2 regions of the Pseudoalteromonas sp. NZS71 genome follow, and region 1 is predicted to be linked to the other one. Evidence: predicted binding sites of a transcription regulator. Region 1 holds the regulator's gene; the other holds the start of a gene.
What was found. The regulator FliA, encoded in region 1, starts transcription of late flagellar genes. The targets are predictions, from matches to a motif close to CTAAAGNTNNNNNNNNNNNNGCCGATA.

Region 1 (11,626 bases):
CTACTCTGTAGCATTAAAATACGATACAGAGCGCGCAGGTGCGCCTATAGTACTTGCTAAAGGTATTGATGAAATGGCGATGCAAATTAGAAAAGTAGCAATAGGGAACGAAGTACCTATTTTAGAATCCCCCATGTTGACCCGAGCGCTTTACCATACGGCTGAAGTAGGAGAGCAAATACCTGATCAGCTATTTACTGCTGTAGCGCAAGTTTTAGCGTATGTATTTCAGCTTAAGCGCTTTAATAAAGGGCGCGGTAAACGTCCAACTAAGCTCAATAACAAGCTCCCAATCCCCGACGACTATAAGTATTAAACTGCTAACTTAGTAACTTGGAATAGTTATTGCTAATTCTACGTAGTGTCAATTTTTTGAAATTGTAGAATTATGAGTTTTAAAGCGGTATTACAACAACTTAACAGAGACAAAAAAGACTATGCCAAAGGGGTAGGTACTCCTTTGCTTGTGCTTGCTGCCTTGGGAATGGTGATTTTACCGTTACCGCCATTTTTACTCGATATCCTTTTCTCGTTTAATATTGCCCTCGCATTAGTGGTTTTACTCGTGACTGTTTACACGATGAAGCCGGTTGAGTTTGGTATATTCCCCTCTGTATTACTAATCGCTACGATTATGCGCTTAGCGCTTAATGTTGCCAGCACTCGAGTTGTATTACTTGAAGGTCATAATGGTGGTGATTCTGCCGGCAAGGTAATTGAAGCGTTTGGCTCAGTTGTTATTGGTGGTAACTACGCTGTTGGTTTGGTCGTATTTTTAATCCTGATCATTATTAACTTTGTGGTAATTACTAAAGGTGCTGGGCGTATATCTGAGGTATCTGCACGTTTCACCCTTGATGCAATGCCGGGTAAACAAATGGCAATTGACGCCGATTTAAACGCAGGCTTTATCAGCGCAGAGCAAGCGCGTGACCGCCGTGAGGAAGTAACTCGCGAAGCCGATTTTTACGGCTCAATGGATGGTGCGAGTAAATTTGTAAAAGGCGATGCCATTGCAGGTATTGTTATATTAATCATCAATATTGTTGGTGGTTTATTTGTAGGTATGATTCAGCATAATTTGAGTTTTGGCAACGCAATGGAAGTATATACATTACTTACCATTGGCGATGGCTTAGTTGCTCAACTCCCTTCTTTACTGCTTTCAATTGGTACCGCGATTGTTGTAACACGCCAAAATGAGTCGCTCAATATGGGTGACCAATTTAAGAAACAACTAGGTAACGAAAAATCACTCTTTATTGCTTCAGGTATTTTGATCATCATGGGGTTAGTGCCTGGTATGCCGCATTTTGCTTTTTTAAGTTTAGGTGCGTTACTGGGTTATTTAGCTTACTACACACAGCAAACTAAGTTAAAAGCCGCTGCAGCAGAGGCCGAAGAAGCCGCCAGTGGCGGAAGCGCTGCAACAGGTATTGCCAATAAACAAGAGCAAAAAGAACTTGGTTGGGATGATGTTCAACAGGTTGACGTAATTGGCTTAGAAGTAGGCTATAGATTAATTCCGTTGGTAGATCAATCTCAAGGTGGTGAGCTACTTAATCGTATTAAAGGTGTACGTAAAAAGCTTTCTCAAGAACTTGGTTTTTTAGTACCACCTGTTCATATTCGCGATAATTTAGAGCTTGACCCTAATGCTTACAGAATAACGCTAATGGGTGTTTCAACCGGTGAAAGCGAACTTAAACATGGTGACGAGCTAGCGATTAACCCAGGGCAAGTATTTGGCCCAATTAAAGGGGTTGAAACTAAAGATCCTGCGTTTGGCCTTGATGCAGTATGGATCAAGCCAGATCAAAAAGATGAAGCGCAATCACTAGGTTATACCGTTGTAGATTCAGCCACGGTAGTTGCCACTCATATTAGCCAGTTATTAACTAACAGCGCGGCGTTGCTACTAGGGCATGAAGAAGTCCAAAACCTGCTTGATATGCTCGCTAAAAGCCACCCTCGCTTAGTAGAAGGGCTAGTACCAGATGTGTTGCCATTAACTGCAATTGTAAAAGTACTGCAAAATTTATTGAATGAAGGTGTAGCTATTCGCGATATGCGCTCAATTGTTCAAACCCTTGTTGAGTATGGCCCGCGTAGCCAAGACCCTGATGTATTAACGGCTGCAGTGCGTATTTCTCTGCGTAGGTTAATTGTTCAAGATGCGGTTGGTATGTCATCAGAAATCCCTGTCATAACCTTGGCACCTGAGTTGGAACAGATGTTGCATCAGTCATTACAAAATGCAGGCGATGAAGGTGCCGGTATTGAGCCTGGACTTGCAGAGCGACTTCAAGTGTCATTGACACAAGCGCATCAAAATCAAGAAATGGCCGGTGAACCTTCTATATTGCTAACGTCAGGAATGTTACGCACTGTGTTATCTCGTTTTGTTAAGTACACCATTCCAGGATTGAGAGTGATGTCTTATCAAGAGGTACCAGACGAAAGACAGATCAAGATTGTTAGCTCTGTAGGCCAACAATAAGATTTTAACAGGGGTTGAATCATGAAAATTAAACGTTTTTTTGCTAAAGATATGCGCACAGCACTTAAAGAAGTTAAAGATGAGTTAGGTGTTGATGCGGTTATTATGTCAAATAAGAAGCTGGCTAACGGTGTAGAAATTGTAGCGGCAGTTGATTATGACAAAGCAGCCCCTAAAGTAGCAGCGCAACCACAACGTACTGCAGAACCGCGCGCTCAAGCACCACAGCAAAGCATGCATAATTTTGTAAAACCAGAGCCTCAGCGTGCCAAACCAGAGCCGCAAGCAAAAGTGGCTGACAGCCTACAGGCTTTATTAGAGCGTCAATCACCGCGTCCTCGTTCTCCTGAGCTTGCATCAATGTTTTCACAATCAGGTATTGATACTACCGATAACTATCAAGAACCAGTTATGGAACAGCGTACTAAAAATATGTTTGCACCTGAAAATGCAGCGCCAGTTCGTCCACAAACTCAAGCGGATAGCTTAGGTTTTGATGATTTAGACAGCGACTTTGATGATTTAGATAGTCCAGTAACTGCTCGCCAACAAACACCCAATAATGAAAGCGAAGAAATGACAACAATGCGTGAAGAAATGAACGCAATTCGTCAATTACTTGAGCATCAAGTATCAGGCTTAATGCAGCAAGATATGGCGCGTCGCGATCCAACACGCGCTTGCATGGTTGACCGCTTAGTCGGTATGGGTATTGATAAAGAAGTAGCGCAACAAATGGCATGTTTTGTACCTGATGATGTATCTCGTAAGCAAGGCTGGAAAGCGTTGTTAACGATGGTCGAAGATCAAATGCAAACAACCAATAATGAAATACTTCGCCAAGGTGGTGTATATGCGTTAGTGGGTCCAACAGGTGTTGGTAAAACAACAACAGTTGCTAAGCTTGCAGCGTTAGGTGCACAAAAATATGGCGCTGATAAAGTGGCCTTAATAACCACTGATACATACAGAATTGGTGCTTATGAACAGCTTGCTACTTACGGCCGTATTATTGGTTGTGGTGTAAAGCAAGTTAAAGATGCTAATGAATTAGCTGAAGTTTTATATCATTTACGAAATAAACGTCTAGTATTAATTGATACAGCAGGTATGAGTCAGCGAGATTTACGTTTGACTGAGCAGTTAAACACGTTAATGCGTAACCAACGTGTGGATATTCGCAGCTACTTAGTACTAAGCGCGACGGCACAAATTAATGTATTACAAGAAACAGTACGTCACTTTAAAAAAGTACAGTTAAGTGGTTGTATTTTCACTAAGTTAGATGAATCATTAAGTTTGGGTGAGATTATTAGTATTGCGATTCAAAATCGCCTCCCAATAGGGTATCTTACTAACGGTCAACGAGTGCCAGAAGATATTCGTGTTGCAAATGCTGAGAAACTAGTGAAAAAGGCTGAGCAATTATATTTAAAAAGAACAAAAGCACAACATTCAAGGCACCAAGCAGTGGCGCCAAGTACAGTAGGGATGTATGATTAACACAGTATTAGATCAAGCAAGCGGCCTGCGCAAAATGAGTCAAAACAATAACAACGGCGTAAAAGTTATCGCTGTAACCGGTGGTAAAGGTGGGGTAGGGAAAACAAATGTTTCTCTAAATACCGCTATTGCACTAGGGCAACAAGGTAATAGAGTATTAGTGCTGGATGCTGACTTAGGTTTAGCAAACTGTGATGTGATGCTTGGTTTACGTGTAGAGCGCAATTTATCACACGTTTTGTCAGGTGAATGTGAGCTTGACGAGATTTTAGTTGAAGGCCCTGCTGGTATTAAAATTGTACCCGCTACATCGGGCTCGCAAAGTATGGTTGAACTATCGCCATCTGAGCATGCCGGGCTAATTCGTGCATTTAGCGAATTGAATACCGAATTTGATATTTTAATTGTAGATACAGCCGCTGGTATTTCAGACATGGTGCTAAGCTTCTCACGAGCAGCACAAGATGTAATGGTTGTAGTGTGCGATGAACCAACATCAATAACCGATGCTTACGCACTTATTAAAGTATTAAGCCGCGAGCACGGTGTTTATAAGTTCAAAATTGTTGCCAATATGGTCCGCAGTATGCGTGAAGGCACTGAATTATTTGCAAAACTATCTAAAGTTACCGATCGCTTTTTAGATGTTTCAATGGAGCTAGTAGCAACGGTTCCTTATGACGAAAATATGCGCAAAGCAACACGTCGCCAAAAGGTGATTGTTGAGCTCTTTCCAAGTTCGCCAGCCGCTCTCGCGTTTAAAGCGCTGGCGACAAAAGCAGTTAAATGGCCAATACCAAATCAACCATCTGGGCATTTAGAGTTTTTCATTGAGAAACTAGTAAACGGCTAATTATGACAACATTGGTGAATAGAGCTATGGGATATCAATCAACACAAAACTTAAATGTGATTGTTGAGAAACATGCATCACTTGTCAAAAAAGTGGCATGTCATCTAATTGCTCGATTACCACCTAGCGTTCAGCTTGATGATTTAATTCAATCAGGAATGATAGGTTTAATAGAAGCTTCAAAAAACTTTGATGCAACAAAAGGCGCAAGCTTTGAAACCTTTGCCGGTATTCGTATTCGCGGGGCTATGCTTGATGAAATGCGCCGTGGTGATTGGGCTCCTCGTTCAGTACACCGTAAAAGCCGACAAGTTGCAGAGGCAATTACTGGGCTCGAAAGCAGTCTGAATCGCGAACCAACAGATACAGAAGTTGCTGAAAAACTTGAAATTTCACTCAATGAGTACCATCATATTTTAAATGATGTTAATACCAGTAAAGTATTAGGCATAGAAGACCTTGGTGTAGATGAGGATGTTATTACTCCCGTAGGCCAAGATTTAGCGCTAGACAAACCTTTTAATAATGTTAAAAATGATCGGTTTAATGAGTCTTTGCTAAATGCAATAAAGTCATTACCAGAGCGTGATGCGATGGTACTTTCTTTATACTATAACGATGAAATGAATTTAAAAGAAATAGGACATATACTCGATGTAAGCGAATCGCGTGTAAGTCAGATACATGGTCAGGCGATGATTAAGCTTAAAGCTAAAATCAATGACTGGATAAACTAGTAGTAAGTAAACTAAGGTTAATACCTCACTGGGGGATGTTTTGGATAAAAACATGAAAATTCTTGTAGTTGATGATTTTTCAACGATGAGACGAATTATAAAAAACCTATTACGTGACTTAGGTTTCACTAACGTTCAAGAAGCTGATGACGGGTCTACAGCTTTGCCTATGTTACAAAATCAAGTGTTTGATTTTGTGGTTACAGATTGGAATATGCCGGGAATGCAAGGTATTGACCTTTTAAGAGCAATTCGTGCAGATGATAAGTTAAAACATATCCCTGTACTGATGGTAACGGCAGAAGCTAAAAAAGAACAAATAATAGCTGCAGCGCAAGCTGGCGTTAATGGTTATATTGTTAAGCCATTTACGGCTGGAACATTAAAAACTAAATTAGAAAAAGTATTTGAACGCTTAGGCTAATGATGGGGGAGAGGCTTATGTCAGCACCAGCTGCGCCTCAAATAACGTTAGAACAAGCTCGTCAACTCGTCATTTATTTAGAAAACGATGAGCAAGATAAAGCTAATCAGTTGATTTTAGAGACAGCTTCGCAAGAGCAGTCTAAATTATTTGCTGAAGTTGGGAAGTTGACTCGTCAACTGCACGAAGCACTTAAAAGCTTTGAGCTTGATACTCGCTTAACTAACATAACGACAGATGCGATTCCAGATGCTAAAAAGCGGCTTAATTATGTTATAGAAATGACAGAAAATGCGGCTAATAAAACAATGGATGCTGTTGAGGCTAGTTTACCTATAGCTCAGCAACTTGCAGATGAAATATCTCATATCAAACCGACATGGGATCGTTTAATGAGCCGGGAGATTGAGCTTGGTGAGTTTAAACAACTTTGCCATAGTATCGATAAGTTTATGAATAACTCTCATCATAAAACGGATGAGCTTCAAAGCTTAATGACAAATGTACTAATGGCTCAAGACTATCAAGACTTAACAGGTCAAGTTATTCGCCGTGTTATAGAACTTGTTAGAGAAGTAGAAGAAAGCTTACTTCATCTTTTAACAGCGTTTGCTGAACAAGATGACAGTGACAACACAGCGAATAAAGTAGAACAACAAAAAATAAAAGAACCAGTTGCCACACAAACTTTAGCAGGTCCTGAAGGCCCTATTATTGATAAAGAATCGCGTAATGATGTTGTGTCTGATCAAGATGAAGTCGATGATCTTTTATCAAGTTTGGGCTTCTAAGAGGAGAGTAACTGCATGTTTGAAGTCGATGAAGATATTTTACAAGACTTTCTTGTAGAGGCAGGAGAAATCCTAGAGCTTTTATCTGAACAGTTAGTTGAACTGGAAAATAATCCAGAAGATACCGAGTTACTAAATGCCATATTTAGAGGCTTTCACACTGTAAAAGGTGGTGCAGGCTTTTTAGCTATGACAGAACTTGTTGATGCTTGCCACGGCGCTGAAAACGTATTTGATTTACTACGTCAAGGCGTGCGAACGGTCAATTCAGAGTTAATGGATGTTATTTTACAAGCGCTCGACACCATTAATGAAATGTTCGCGACTATCCAAAATAGGGATAAGCCAGAACCAGCAGATCCTGAGTTACTTCAAACCCTCCATATTTTGGGCCTACCTCCAACAGAAGCCGAGCTTAACGGAGTCGCTTCAGAAACTGACGTTGAACAACCTCTTGATGAAGTAGTTGATACGCCAATAGCTGATGAGGAAGATCCATTTGCATTTGATGAAATGTTTAGCGGAACTCCTTCGGTTAGTGATGCTGAAATAAACGAAATCACTGAAGATGAATTTGAAAACTTACTTGATGAACTACACGGTAAAGGACAAGGTCCTGCAGTTGAAAAGCCAGTAGCAAGTAGTAGTGATTTTAATGGTGATATTACTGATGATGAATTTGACAGCTTATTAGACGAGTTACATGGAGTTGGCAGTTTTGGTGAGGTTGCGAGTAAAGCACCTGAGCAAAGTAGTGCAGTTAAAGCACCTGTAGAACCAGCTAAACCAGCGTCAAATACTGCTAATTCATCAGATGATGAAATTAGTGATGATGAATTTGAAGCGCTTCTTGATGAACTTCATGGTAAAGGCACTGCACCTAAATCAATAGAAAGCACTCCAGCTGTGAAACAGCCCAATATCCCAGCTAAACCAACTGCAAAAGCGAGTGTGCCTGTAAAAAAACCAGAACCTGTAAAAGCACCCGTTTCTAAACCGGTAGAAAAACCGGTTGCTAAAGCAGCGCCAGCAACGCCTAAAAAATCAGCGCCACCAGCAGCAGAGACGACAGTTCGCGTAGATACAAAACGACTTGACCAAATTATGAATATGGTTGGTGAGTTAGTACTTGTGCGAAATCGTTTGGTTAGTTTAGCGACCAATTCAGACAGTGAAGCAATGGGTAAAGCAATCTCTAACTTAGATGTAGTGACTGCTGATATTCAAGGCGCGGTTATGCAAACGCGAATGCAACCAATTAAAAAGGTATTTGGTCGTTTCCCTCGCGTAGTACGCGATTTAGCACGCAGCTTAAACAAAGACATTGACTTACAACTTGTAGGTGAAGAAACCGATTTAGATAAAAACTTAGTGGAAGCACTAGCCGATCCGCTTGTGCATTTAGTTCGAAACTCAGTTGACCACGGTATTGAAATGCCAGCTGTTCGTGAGGCTGCCGGTAAGCCTAGAACAGGTAATGTTACTTTATCAGCGTCTCAGGAAGGCGACCATATTTTGTTGACCATTAAAGATGATGGCGCTGGTATGGATGCTGAGAAACTGAAAAAAATAGCAATTAGTAAAGGCGTGCTCGACCACGATCAAGCGAGTCGACTTTCTGACACTGAAGCATACAACCTAATTTTTGCACCTGGCTTTTCTACAAAAGAAGAGATATCTGATATTTCAGGTCGTGGTGTTGGAATGGATGTGGTGAAAACTAAAATCACCCAATTAAACGGCTCTGTAAGTATTCAATCTGAGTTAGGTGTAGGTACTATTTTAGAGATAAAAGTACCACTTACCTTAGCCATATTACCGACCTTAATGGTAATTGTTGGCGCACAAACATTTGCGTTACCACTTGCAGGTGTTAGTGAAATATTCAACTTAGATTTAACGAAAACAAATGTGGTTGATGGGCAATTAACAATTATTGTGCGTAAAAAGGCAATACCGTTATTCTACCTCGAGCACTGGTTAGTTAAAGGCTCAGATCGTTCACAGCGAAAAGCAAAAGGCCATGTAGTTATTGTGCAAATTGGTACGCAGCAAATTGGTTTTGTTGTTGACTCATTAATTGGCCAAGAAGAAGTTGTAATTAAACCACTTGATGCGTTACTACAAGGTACCCCAGGTATGGCAGGCGCTACAATTACTTCAGATGGTGGCATTGCACTGATTTTAGACGTTCCAAACATGTTAAAACATTACGCAGGCTAATAATAAAGTAGGTATATATTTAATATATACCTACGCATAAATTTAATAAGAGAGCTAAATGGCCGTTAAAGTTTTAGTTGTTGATGATTCAAGCTTTTTTCGCCGCAGGGTAAGCGAAATTCTTGAGCAAGATAGCGACATACAAGTTATAGGCTTTGCTGTGAATGGCAGAGAAGCTGTTGAAAAAGCAGCTCAGCTACGTCCAGATATGATCACTATGGATGTAGAAATGCCTGTGCTTGATGGTATTAGCGCAGTTAAAGAGATAATGGCGAGTAATCCAACCCCGATCTTAATGTTTTCATCACTAACACGTGATGGCGCAACAGCAACGTTTGATGCGCTAGATGCTGGAGCAATGGATTTTTTACCGAAAAAATTTGAAGACATCGCTCGCAATAATGAAGACGCTATAAAGCTTTTACAAAATAAAGTGAAAGATATAGGGCGAAGACGTTTACCGCGAACGTTTAAAGCTGCAACACCACCTAAGCCAGTAATATCAACTAAACCGATAACAAGCTCACTTTCGCAAAGAACAAACACACTAACGCCTTCGATAAAACAACCCGATAGAAGCTTTCAAAGAGCAGCCCCTACAACATCGTCAGGTTCAAATATTGCCTCAATGCGAGCAAGTGGAAAGCAATACCAGCTTGTGGCTATTGGCACTTCTACAGGTGGCCCTGTTGCACTACAAACTATATTAACTCAATTGCCTGCTAATTTCCCTCATCCTATTTTGCTTATTCAGCATATGCCAGCTGCTTTTACACCTGCATTTGCGGCACGTTTAAATGGTCTGTGCCAAATAAAAGTGAAAGAAGCGCAACAAGGTGACCGCTTACAACCAGGAACTGCTTATCTAGCGCCTGGCGGACAGCAGATGATGGTAGAAGGGCGTGGTGCAAATAGAACTCTGCGCGTATTTGAAGATCATAGCGAGAGAATAAGTTATAAACCGAGTGTAGATGTAACTTTTGCCAGTGCAGCAAAAACGTATCAAGGCGATGTGCTTGCTATCGTTTTAACAGGCATGGGCGCTGATGGACGTGACGGTGCAAGAATGTTAAAACAAACGGGTGCAACCATTTGGGCACAGGATGAAAAAAGCTGTGTTGTTTATGGAATGCCTCAAGCCATTGCTAATGCGGGGCTTTCGAGTGAAAGTTTAGCATTAAGCGATGTTGCAGCACGTATCAAGAGAGAGGTAGGTTGTGGATAAACTCTCAATATTTGGACTATTTGTAGCACTTGGTGCAATAGGTCTAGGTTACTCTTTAGAAGGCGGCGTTGTTTCTGCTTTATTTAATGGTCCTGCCCTTATTATTGTATTAGGCGGCACGCTTGGTGCTGTTATGTTGCAAACATCAGCAAGTACCTTTAAAAAAATGCTAAATATGAGCTCTTGGGTTTTTGTTGCGCCACAATATGATATTGAAGATGCAATAGAGCAAGTTAAGCGGTGGTCTCATAAGGCACGTCAAGAAGGTTACTTAGCGCTTGAAAACGAAGCGCTAGCTCACCCAGATGCATATGCAGCAAAAGGTTTAAGCTTGCTTGTAGATGGCTGCTCAGAGCAAAAACTACGTGACACGCTTGAAATTGATTTACTGCTAGAACGCGATCGCTTGCTTGAAGCCGCACGTGTTTATGAAGCGATGGGGGGCTACAGTCCTACCATTGGTATTTTAGGTGCTGTGCTTGGTTTAATACAGGCAATGTCGTTTATTACCGATCCACAAATGCTTGGTGCAGGAGTTGCAACGGCATTTATTGCGACCATTTATGGTGTTGGTTTAGCTAATTTATTGTTTTTACCTATGGCAAATAAGTTAAAACAGCGTGTAGAGCAAAAAATGCTTTACCATGAAATGCTTGCCGAAGGTGTGATTGCAATAAGCGTTGGTGAAAGCCCAGTAAATATAGAATTAAAGCTTGAAGCCTATCGTGTAGAGCGTCCTAATTTAGTGGACGAATAACATGCTACGCCGACGACTGCGTCACTCTGCTCCTAAAAGTCAACATACAGAGCGTTGGCTTGTATCGTATGCCGATTACATGACCATTATGTTTGCTTTTTTTGTGGTGCTGTATGCGATAGCGATCAACAAAGAAGAACAATTTCAAATATTGTCAGACTCCCTTGAACACGTTTTTGATAAATCTGCCCGCCAGCACTCCCAGCAAGGTGAGGGCGTCAATGGTAATGGAATATTGACTGATAGAGTGACACCTGAACAAGAAGTTCTTTATGGTGAAAGTATTTTAAAAGAAGAACAAGGTCCAGAGTTACTCGACGGTCAAAGTGATACAAGTAACATACAACAAAAATATTTAGGAAAACCACTCGATAGCTTACTTGCTAAGCTGCAGTCAGCGCTTATTGATGAAATTCGTGATGGAGAAGCCAGTTTAGAGCTTAATCAAGATTGGCTGATTATAGAGCTAAGCTCAGGTATGTTATTTTCAAGTGGTAGCTCAGTTGCACACTCTAGGGCAAAGCAAGTCGTCAAAATTGTTAAAGATATTATTGCTCCAGTAGATAACTATATTAGGGTGCGTGGCTATACTGATGATGAAAGTATTCGCAAT
Region 2 (11,626 bases), on a different contig from region 1:
CTCCCGAGGGTTAGACTATCTACTTCTGGAGCAACCCACTCCCATGGTGTGACGGGCGGTGTGTACAAGGCCCGGGAACGTATTCACCGCGTCATTCTGATACGCGATTACTAGCGATTCCGACTTCATGGAGTCGAGTTGCAGACTCCAATCCGGACTACGACGCACTTTAAGTGATTCGCTTACTCTCGCGAGTTCGCAGCACTCTGTATGCGCCATTGTAGCACGTGTGTAGCCCTACACGTAAGGGCCATGATGACTTGACGTCGTCCCCACCTTCCTCCGGTTTATCACCGGCAGTCTCCTTAGAGTTCTCAGCATTACCTGCTAGCAACTAAGGATAGGGGTTGCGCTCGTTGCGGGACTTAACCCAACATCTCACAACACGAGCTGACGACAGCCATGCAGCACCTGTATCAGAGTTCCCGAAGGCACCAAACCATCTCTGGTAAGTTCTCTGTATGTCAAGTGTAGGTAAGGTTCTTCGCGTTGCATCGAATTAAACCACATGCTCCACCGCTTGTGCGGGCCCCCGTCAATTCATTTGAGTTTTAACCTTGCGGCCGTACTCCCCAGGCGGTCTACTTAATGCGTTAGCTTTGAAAAACAGAACCGAGGCTCCGAGCTTCTAGTAGACATCGTTTACGGCGTGGACTACCGGGGTATCTAATCCCGTTTGCTCCCCACGCTTTCGTACATGAGCGTCAGTGTTGACCCAGGTGGCTGCCTTCGCCATCGGTATTCCTTCAGATCTCTACGCATTTCACCGCTACACCTGAAATTCTACCACCCTCTATCACACTCTAGTTTGCCAGTTCGAAATGCAGTTCCCAGGTTGAGCCCGGGGCTTTCACATCTCGCTTAACAAACCGCCTGCGTACGCTTTACGCCCAGTAATTCCGATTAACGCTCGCACCCTCCGTATTACCGCGGCTGCTGGCACGGAGTTAGCCGGTGCTTCTTCTGTCAGTAACGTCACACATGATGGGTATTAACCACCACGCTTTCCTCCTGACTGAAAGTGCTTTACAACCCGAAGGCCTTCTTCACACACGCGGCATGGCTGCATCAGGCTTGCGCCCATTGTGCAATATTCCCCACTGCTGCCTCCCGTAGGAGTCTGGGCCGTGTCTCAGTCCCAGTGTGGCTGATCATCCTCTCAAACCAGCTAGGGATCGTCGCCTTGGTGAGCCATTACCTCACCAACTAGCTAATCCCACTTGGGCCAATCTAAAGGCGAGAGCCGAAGCCCCCTTTGGTCCGTAGACATTATGCGGTATTAGCAGTCGTTTCCAACTGTTGTCCCCCACCTCAAGGCATGTTCCCAAGCATTACTCACCCGTCCGCCGCTCGTCAGCAAAGTAGCAAGCTACTTTCTGTTACCGCTCGACTTGCATGTGTTAGGCCTGCCGCCAGCGTTCAATCTGAGCCATGATCAAACTCTTCAATTAAAAAGTTTTATGTCTTTCGACAGCTCAATGAATTCTGAATTTTTTGTTTTTGTTGCCAAAAACGAATTGACTGTGCGTTATTATTTTCACTTTTAAAAAAAGTGAAATCAAAACAGCTCAAGGCTGAATCTTTTAATAACATATGGTCACTCAGTTTCAATTGAGACTCTAATTTGTTTGCCTCGCTACCTAAGTAGCTTGGCTGTTAGAACTCAATCTGTACGAGTGCCCACACAGATGATTGCTTTATATTGTTAAAGAACGTTTTGATTCGCTTTAGCGTCTCAAGGGATGCGAATAATACACCCTTTATTTTTCGAGTCAACACTTAGTTTTAAACTTTCTTTCGACAATTTAAAACCGAAGTTTTATTTAACTCTCTGATTTGTTCGTGCCTCGCTATGCGTTGGCGTTTCCCGTCTCAGTGGGGTCGCATTATAGGGAGCGGCGGATTTTACGCAAGCGTTTTTTGTATAAAATAGTAATTAAAATTAAGCCCCAAGCAAGCACACATGATAAGCACAAGTTACCCACAAAAACCTGTTGATAACTCTTGTTTTTACATAGCTAAACCATACTAAAGCTTTTAATTAAAACCCTAAAAATACAAAAAGCACCCTATATAGGTGCTTCTCAAAAGTAATAGTTATTAGAATCTAGGGTCTGTTTATCTTTCAAGGTTAAATTTGCAGCAGCCTGTTTGGTATTCAGGCAAGGCATAGCCTATGTAGTGTGGTTACTCCCCATAAATAGGCGATAACGTAGCATTAATGCCAAACAGGCGCTGCCCAAAGGGTTCTTCCTAGAGGCTATTTACTCTTTGTTACTCGGTTTTTACTTATTCTTACATGGATGTAAGCCAGTAGGGTAACGCAGGAGCAGTTACCGAGCCCACTAGGTTACAAATCTCGCGCCGCGATTAAACACCCCCTAGTTTGAACAAATTTTAATCCGCAAAGAGCAACAGACCCTAGTATAAAATACTATATAACTTGCGACGATACTTTGCTGCGAGCGCATCACCATCGGGTAAAGAGGCAATAATGGCTAAAAAGCTTGGTTTCGCTTCATTGAAATTCAGATCTTTTTGAAGCACTGTAAATAGTATATCCAATGCTTCTTCTTTTCTGCCTGCTTCATTGAGTAAAATACTGAGCTCTTCTTTTAATTCTAGGTCATTAGGGTACTTTTCTACTTGTTGTTGCTTTTCTTTAATCTCTGGTGAGTCTTTTGCTTCAAGCGCAGCTTCGCATTTTGCTTTTATATTATTAAAGTAAGCATCTTGCTCTTGTGCGTCTATTGTATTTATAAGCGCTTGGGCTTCATCTACCTTGTGAATTTGAATACATATGTCTGCAAGCACTAATTTGATGCGTGCATTACCACTGTCTATTTCATAAGCTTGCTTTGCATAATTAAATGCAGCATTTAAATCTGACTTTAATAACGCTTGTTTTGCTTGCTCTAACAGTAAGTCTTGTTGCGCAGGTAAATGCTTTGCTAGGGCTTCGCGTATTTGTGCCTCACTTTGAACACCTGCAAGTAAATCTACTGGTGCAGAGTCTTTTAATAATACAAGCGTAGGCAGTGTTTGCAGACCAACTTGTTGCGCAAGTTGAGATGCGAGTGCTTGCTCTGCATCGCAATCTAGGTTTGCTACTACTATATAGCTTGCATATTCTGCCGCTACTTTATCTAAAATTGCAGCCTGTCCGATGCAGTCAGGACTTTGAGGAGAGAAAAAGTTAAGCAACACCAATTTTTGTTGTGATGTTTCACCGAGTACTTGTTGAAGGTTTTGCGCATTAATACTAACTATGTTGCTCATTGAATTGATTGCCATATTCATCTATTTAGGTTTTTATATGGTGGTGAACATAATAATTACAAGTCATATACCTAAATCATCCGGTATACATATTCAACAATGAGGGAAAACATGAAATTAACTTATCTAAGTGCAATACTTTTATTAGCAAGCCCATTAGTACAAGCAAATGGACTCGATTTGAATTTAAGCAAAACCATGCCAGCTATAGAAAAGTTTTACCTCGATTTACACCAATCGCCAGAGCTTTCTTATCACGAACAAAAAACGGGTAATAAAATAGCGGATAAATTAACTCAGCTGGGTTTTAAAGTAACAAGTAATGTAGGTGGCTTTGGTGTTGTCGGCATTTACAAAAACGGAAACGGTCCAACCGTGATGATCCGTACTGACACCGATGGCTTACCTATTATAGAGCAGACAGGAAAGTCCTATGCCTCAAAAGTTAAAGTAATAGACGAGCATGGTGCTAAAGTAGGTGTAATGCACGGTTGTGGCCACGATATTCACATGAGCTCTTTTATTGGTACTGCTGAGCAATTAATAGTACACAAAGATCAATGGAAAGGCACTTTGATGATGGTTGCACAGCCTGCCGAAGAAGTTGGTGGGGGTGCTAAAGCCATGTTAGGCGAAGGACTATTTAGTAAATATGAAAAACCTGATCATATAATTGCTTTGCATGTAAGTGCTAGCGTCCCCGCTGGTAAGGTATCAATGAAAAATGAATACACTATGGCAAGTGTAGATTCTGTCGATATTACAATAAAAGGTAAAGGTGGTCATGGTGCTTATCCGCATACAACTATAGACCCTGTGATTATAGCTGCACGCACAGTACTTGCTCTGCAAACAATCACAAGCCGAGAACTTTCACCGCTAGAGCCTTCGGTTATTACGGTTGGGTCTATTCATGGTGGCTCAAAACATAATGTGATTTCGGATGAAGTAAAACTACAACTCACTCTCAGAAGCTATAACCCAAATGTTAGAAGTGCTCAAATAGCAGCAATAAAACGAATCACGGCAGGTATTGCACAAAGTGCTGGCCTAAATGAATCAAACTACCCTGTAGTATATGTACATGAAGATGAATCTATTCCATCTACTTATAATAACCCTGCACAAACAGACATTGTTAGAAACTCTATTGCCAGCGCAATTGGTGATACCAATGTGCTTGAAACACAAGCTGTAATGGCGGGTGAAGACTTTGGCCTATACGGACGCACCGATGAAAACATCCCTATTACCTTATTTTGGCTAGGTGGCGTAAACCAAGCACAATATGCAGATTCGATAAAAACAGGTGAAGTACTCCCTTCCCTACACTCTAGTAAATTTGCACCAGATTATAAAGTTGCTATCCCTACCGGAATAAAAGCAATGAGTAATGCTGCTGTTGCTTTATTTAATAAGTAACCTGAATTCTGGATAATAAATCTATCTCAAGCAGAGTTCAGGTTAAGTGATATCGTTTAATAAAATGGCTCTGTAGCTAACTAGCAACAGAGCTTTTTTTATAACTCGACTTTTTAAAGGTCGCTTTTCCACCTCGTTTAGCAAAACGTTTTTTAGGTGAGCTTTTTGGTAACCTTGCAAATGCATTGCTATCGCAGTTTGCTGCTAATTGTACAAACCCATTTAAGTCGGCAAGTAACGGCTGTAAAAATTGCTGATAACTCATTACTTGCTGCGCAATATCACCTAAGCTCGATTCCCACTTTGCGGTTAAATCAGGACTCGCTAAACCTTGTGGTAATACGCTAATAAGGGCAAGTCCCGTTTCGGTCGCTCTAATTGACTTACCTTCACGTTTTAAAAAACGCCGCTTGAATAGCAACTCGATTATTCCCGCACGTGTTGCCTCCGTACCTAAACCATCAGTGTCTTTTAATACTTTTTTAATTTGTGGATCTTTAACGTAACGACTAATGCCGGTCATCGCAGCCAATAATGTAGCATCAGTAAAATAAGCTGGGGGTGATGTATGCTTTTCGACTACTTCGCCTTGCTCACAAAAAAGAGACATACCTTCTGTTAAAGGAGGTAACGTAGCTTCATCTTTTAATTCAGACTTACCCATTAATACCTTAAAGCCTAAGCTTACATCTTGTTTTGCATTTGCTTTAAATAATCCGCCAGCGATTGTTATCTCTGCTTTAGTTTCGTTATATATATAGTCGGGATAAAACTGAATTAGATAATGGCGGCTTATTAATTGATATACCTTCGCTTCGTCACCGCTCAAACTCGCTGACTTTAACTGCTTAGCCGTAGGGACAATGGCATGATGGGCAGCCACTTTTGAACCGTTAAAACATTTACTACGCTTTTTTACATCAGCCCCATTTACCAATTCGGTGCTTTGCCCACCATTAGCACTTATAGCTTTAAAAATAGCAGATGCATCTTGATGGTGATCTTTAGGTAAATAACGATTATCCGAGCGTGGGTAGGTAATTAATTTATGTCGCTCATAAAGTATTTGGCAAATATCCAACACTTTTTGAGCCGGCATTCCAAATGCTTTAGCCGCATCTATTTGCAGTGCAGATAAATTATAAGGTAATGGAGCACTTTGTTTTTTTTGTTTTTGCTCAAGCGCTGTAAGCTCAGCATTTTGTTTGGTAATACGCGAAGCAACATTTTCTGCGAGTGCTTTGTTAAGTATTCGCCCTTCTTCATCTTGATGTGGCTCACATGCTTTACTAGGAACCCACTTAGCTATGAATGGCTGGTTATCTGGAGTAAGTAAATGCGCCAGTACATCGTAAAAAGGCTTAGATACAAAGTGTGCTATTTCGTTATCTCTATTAACAACAAGCCCTAAAATAGGGGTTTGTACCCGTCCTACCGAAAGTACATTACCAAATCCTGCTTTTTGACCCGCTAATGTATATGCACGCGTTAAATTCATACCAAATAGCCAATCAGCACGAGAGCGTGCTAAAGCAGATACACTTAACGGAATAAAGTCTCGATTAGAGCGCATATTACTCAATGATTTTTTTACTGCCGATAAGTTTAAATCACTAATGAGTAAACGTTGTGTACTCTGCTTTTTAGCCTGACTTATTTTAGCTTCTTCAATTACTTGATCGACTAATAGCTGGCCTTCACGGTCTGGATCGCCAGCGTGAATAAGTTGCGAAGCTTGTTTAATTAATTTTTTTAAAACAGTGAGCTGTTTACGTGTTTTGGTTTTAGCTTTTAGCTTCCATTGCTCAGGTATTATAGGCAAGTGTTCAAACTGCCACTTTTTAAAACGCTCATCATAGTCATCAGGTTCTGCTTGTTCTAGCAAATGCCCAATACACCACGATACACAATCGCCATTAGCGACTTCTATATAACCATCGTGTTTTTTATGTGGTTTTGGTAACGCATCAGCAATAGCGCGTCCAAGTGAAGGTTTTTCTGCAATGTAGAGTTTCATAGCTTGCTCACCACTGTTCATATAAACAGTAGTTTAGCACAACTATTTTAAAGGAGGGGCTTTTTTATAACCATTACTGGTTACAACTTTATTATTTTTGATCACTAAATAAATCAGCGGAAGATAGCACACCACTACAGTGCCTATATTAATTAAAGGTAAAAGCGTTTTATAGATCAGCGTACTATAAGATAAATCCCAAAGGTGGCGATCAACAACACGAAAAAGTTGTAAAATTGGTGCCATAATAACAACTAACTGACCTACCACACATTGCCATAAATAAACTTTATCTTTTAAACCTAGATATGCAATAAGTGCCATCCAAGCAATGTCATTAAACGCCCAAACAAGATACCTATATATATAAATATCTTTATCAAACTCTTTTAAAGAATCGAATATAAGTGCACCAAATAAAAAAAATGCTCCTGTTATACATACAAACCGTAATGCCAAAAAATCTTTACGTAAATAGAAAATAAAAATAGCCGGGATTAAAAATAAAACCCAGCTAAGTTCAAGAAAAAAGATTACTTTATCAACCCATAAAGGCATGGTTATTCTTTAGTCTTATCATCGTCTCCACCAGTTCCGTTGCCCGGCATATAACAATATTTATTTATTATTTTCATAAGTACTCCATTACAATTGTTAAGGAGTTTTACTTTAAGCTAAAAAATAAGCTTTGCCAAGCAGTACTACCTTACGTCGATAGGAGCTGACTCTTTTGCTTTACCTTGTAATATAGATATTTCTACTCGGCGATTCCTGCGGCGATCTTCATCTGTGTCATTCGGTACAAGTGGTCGTGTTTCAGCTCGACCAACCACCATCATTCGGGTTTTATCAAATCCTTGGACTTTTTGCAGTTCACTTGCAACGGCTACAGCACGCTTTGATGATAGGTCCCAATTATTAATATATAACTCATTCGATACCTGAAAATCATCTGTATGGCCAGATACTGTTATTTCACCGGGTACATCTTTTAACAGCACACCGATATCTTGAATTATAGGTTTAAACTTAGGTTGTAAAAATGCACTACCTGAAGGAAATGAACCATTCTCTCTAATGCGAATAATTATTTGCTGCCCTAAAGACTCAAGCTCAATTGCGCCATCGATTATTTGCTTTTCAAGCTGCTGCGCTATCTTTTTAACAAGCTCGTTAGTTTGCTCCTGATCGGCTGCTGAAGTTGCTTGCTCAGAAGATTCTTCTTGTGAGGTACTACGAGATTCGCCACCGCGTTTATCCCCGCGCTGTTCTTGCCTGCCGCCTGCTGAGCTTTCATCGCCAGCCTGAAACTCTAACATTTGTTGAGTCATTTCGACTGTTTGCTGCTGAATGGTTTCTATTGGGGTTGGCTCTGGTTTGCCTGGGGTAAACTCCATGGCAATAACAGAGGTACCTTTAGGGATGTCTTTTACTTCAATTTTATTCTGCACACCAAAAGCAAACTTCATAGAGCCCGCAATTTGTTTAAACTTAAGTACATCCATTTCTGAAAACGCGAGCAAGAGTACAAAAAAGCACATTAACAGTGACATTAAATCGGCAAACGTTCCCATCCATGCAGGTAGACCTGGCGGTGGGCATTTGCACTCTTGATCAGACATAATTACTCCTCGGTATCTACTTTGCGTTTAGATTCAGCTAAGTAATTTTTCAAAATACCTTCGATTACTTTTGGATTCTGACCATCTTGTATACCTAAAATAGCATCCAAAATTAAACGCTGATTCATCGCTTCCTCGTCTTTACGCAGTTCGAGTTTTACCTGAATAGGAATTGCCACAACATTGGCTAAAAACGCGCCATATAAAGTTGTTAATAGTGCTACTGCCATTGCCGGACCAATTGCCTTTGGGTCATCCATGTTAGACAACATTGCAACCAAACCAATTAGAGTACCAATCATACCCATTGCAGGCCCTATATCAGCTAACGACTTAAATAAACCCGCGCCCAATTCATGGCGAGTCGTGGTTAGAGAAATATCTTTTTGAAGTGTAGCGCGAACTACATCTGCGTCGTGGCCATCAACGAGCATATCGACGCCTTTGCGCATAAAGGGGTTTGGAATTTCAGCTTCTTCGAGTGCTAAAAAACCGCCTTTACGAGCTGAATCCGCAAGTTCTACTGCTTTTTCGATAAGTATTTCTGGCGTTTCGATTTTAAACATAAACGCTTTAGCAACAACTTTACCTATCCCCAAAAATTGCGACATGGTGAAGTTTGATAAAACAATAAAGAGTGAACCACCAAATACAATAACCACAGACGGGGTATTGTAAAACATAGCCATTTCACCGCTACTACTCATAAACATAGACATGACAATTAAGCCAATTGCGCCTAGGATCCCGATTATGGTTGCTAAATCCACATTTCCTCCAGAAGTTTCATGCTTAATGGCCTTATCATAAACTTTTATTATTAACTGCTTATCGGCAACATATTGAATTGCTTAAGCCATTTTTATAAATAAACATAAAAAGCAGCCTTTAGCACTATCTTAGATCAAGTTATAAGGGCTACCTAATTATCAATTGATTTATTAAACCAACAGACCGCTATTAAGGCTTTATTAATGCACTTGAAATATAATTTAACGTTATAAAGGTAAAAAACCAATATCATCCTTTGACCTAGTTTAGCATTCCCCCTAAAATTGACCCCTAAATTTATTATGTAAGCTGAAATAAAGATGGCGACTAAAAAACCTGAAAACTTAAGTTTCGAACAAGCACTAGAAGAATTATCTACAATCGTTAGTGACATGGAACAAGGTGACTTATCGCTTGAGCAATCGTTAAAGCAATTTGAGCGTGGAATTGCATTAGCAAGTGCTTCATCAGGGAAATTACAGCAAGCAGAACAAAAAGTATCAATTTTGATGGGGAATGGCGAAAAGTCAGTACTTACAAATTTTGATAATGATATGGAATAGCTGTGAGCATAAAAAATCATATTGAACGTGCTCAAAAAGATGTAGTAGCGACCTTACAACAGCATTTTAACCAGCCTCTCGATACAGAAGAAACGGTAAAGAACGCCACCCAGTATGGATTATTTAATGGCGGTAAAAGATTACGTCCATTTTTAGTTTATGCCACAGGTAAAATGCTCGGCGCAAACCATCAAGACTTAAACGTACTTGCTGCTGCAATTGAGTGTATTCATAGCTATTCGTTAGTCCATGATGACTTACCAGCAATGGACGACGACGACTTACGCCGCGGACGCCCTACTTGTCATATAGAGTTTGGCGAGGCAAATGCAATTTTAGCCGGTGATGCTCTTCAAACTCTTGCTTTTGAGCTTATTGCGAATCACAAATTTGAATGCTCATCGCAAACACAAGTAAAAATGATTGCTACACTTGCCCACGCATCAGGCCTTCAGGGTATGGTTGGCGGACAAGGCCTTGATATAGCAGCAACTGATAAAGTAATTACCGTACAAGAGCTTGAGCGAATACATAAGCTAAAAACCGGGGCTCTAATTAATTGCGCAATTACACTTGGTGCACTGTGCAGTGAAAAGGCTGATCAACAAACCTTAGAAAATTTAAGTGTTTTTGGGTATGCTATAGGGCTAGCATTTCAAGTACACGACGACATTTTAGATGTTGAAGGCGATACAGTTATTTTAGGAAAGCCACAAGGCTCCGATATTGCCGCGAATAAAGCGACATATCCGGCGTTATTAGGTATGCTAGGCGCTAAAGAAATGGCGCAGAATTTAATACAACAAGCCCATGAAGCGTTAGCAAATATAGATGCTGACACAACACTTCTTGCGTCGCTAGCAAATTACCTAATTGAGCGTGACCACTAATTTTTGCTCATACGTATTGCAATTAGCACTGACATTATTACTCAACATTAATTATTCGTAAAAGCTTTGAATTAATTAATGTTAGCGAAGGATATATATAAAACCATGACACTTGATAGTAGCAAGTATCCATTACTTAATTTGGTTGACGAGCCAGCCCAATTGCGTGACTTAGCGCAAGACAAACTCCCTGCATTTAGCAATGAGCTGCGCGATTATTTACTCAACTCAGTATCGCAAAGTAGCGGTCATCTAGCGTCTGGTTTAGGGACGGTTGAACTAACCGTTGCGCTGCATTATGTTTATAACACTCCAGACGATCGCCTAGTTTGGGATGTGGGTCATCAAGCTTATCCGCATAAAATTCTTACTGGTCGTCGCGAGCAAATGCACACTATTCGCCAAAAAGACGGTTTGCACCCTTTTCCTTTTCGCGATGAAAGCCAATACGATACGTTTAGCGTAGGCCATTCAAGCACCTCTATTTCGGCTGCTTTAGGTATGTCTATTGCTGCACAAAAAGAAGGTAAAGGTCGAAAGTCTGTAGCCATTATTGGTGACGGAGCTATAACCGCAGGCATGGCATTTGAAGCGATGAATCATTTAGGTGATGTAAAATCAGACATGCTTATTATTTTAAATGATAACGAAATGTCGATTTCTGAAAATGTTGGCGCATTAACAAATCACTTTGCTCGAATTTTATCAGGTAGCTTTTATACTAACATTCGTGAAGGTAGTAAAAAGTTACTCTCTGGTGTACCTCCTGTAAAACAACTTGCTAGTAAAATGGAAGAACATATAAAAGGTATGATGATTCCAGGGACATTTTTTGAAGAATTAGGCCTAAATTACATTGGTCCCATTGATGGTCACGATGTAAACATGTTGGTAGATACATTACGTAATATGCGTAATTTAAAAGGCCCACAGCTTTTACATATAAAAACGCAAAAAGGTAAGGGCTATAAACCGGCTGAAGCCGATCCTATTGGCTATCATGGTGTACCAAAATTCGATCCGAGCACAACTAGCCTACCTAAATCTAAACCTAGTGCTGCT

Region 2: pomA (flagellar motor protein PomA) is a predicted target of FliA. The motif match lies at 9,170-9,196, and genes of this name have one in related genera.

The regions. Positions count from the first base shown of each region.
Region 1 covers NZ_JADYWS010000002.1:202,485-214,110, forward strand. Annotated here, with positions in the region: gene flhB (flagellar biosynthesis protein FlhB) at 1-316, shown strand, start outside; gene flhA (flagellar biosynthesis protein FlhA) at 389-2,500, shown strand; gene flhF (flagellar biosynthesis protein FlhF) at 2,522-4,003, shown strand; gene I6E85_RS02035 (MinD/ParA family protein) at 3,996-4,856, shown strand; gene I6E85_RS02040 (RNA polymerase sigma factor FliA) at 4,883-5,593, shown strand; gene cheY (chemotaxis response regulator CheY) at 5,634-6,017, shown strand; gene I6E85_RS02050 (protein phosphatase CheZ) at 6,035-6,808, shown strand; gene I6E85_RS02055 (chemotaxis protein CheA) at 6,824-9,031, shown strand; gene I6E85_RS02060 (chemotaxis response regulator protein-glutamate methylesterase) at 9,090-10,256, shown strand; gene I6E85_RS02065 (flagellar motor protein) at 10,249-11,013, shown strand; gene I6E85_RS02070 (flagellar motor protein MotB) at 11,015-11,626, shown strand, end outside.
Region 2 covers NZ_JADYWS010000011.1:134-11,759, forward strand. Annotated here, with positions in the region: rRNA gene I6E85_RS08925 (16S ribosomal RNA) at 1-1,451, opposite strand, end outside; gene I6E85_RS08930 (tetratricopeptide repeat protein) at 2,422-3,279, opposite strand; gene I6E85_RS08935 (M20 family metallopeptidase) at 3,391-4,701, shown strand; gene I6E85_RS08940 (DNA topoisomerase III) at 4,778-6,718, opposite strand; gene I6E85_RS08945 (hypothetical protein) at 6,761-7,276, opposite strand; gene I6E85_RS08950 (flagellar motor protein MotB) at 7,420-8,340, opposite strand; gene pomA (flagellar motor protein PomA) at 8,343-9,110, opposite strand; gene I6E85_RS08960 (exodeoxyribonuclease VII small subunit) at 9,432-9,674, shown strand; gene ispA ((2E,6E)-farnesyl diphosphate synthase) at 9,677-10,564, shown strand; gene dxs (1-deoxy-D-xylulose-5-phosphate synthase) at 10,670-11,626, shown strand, end outside.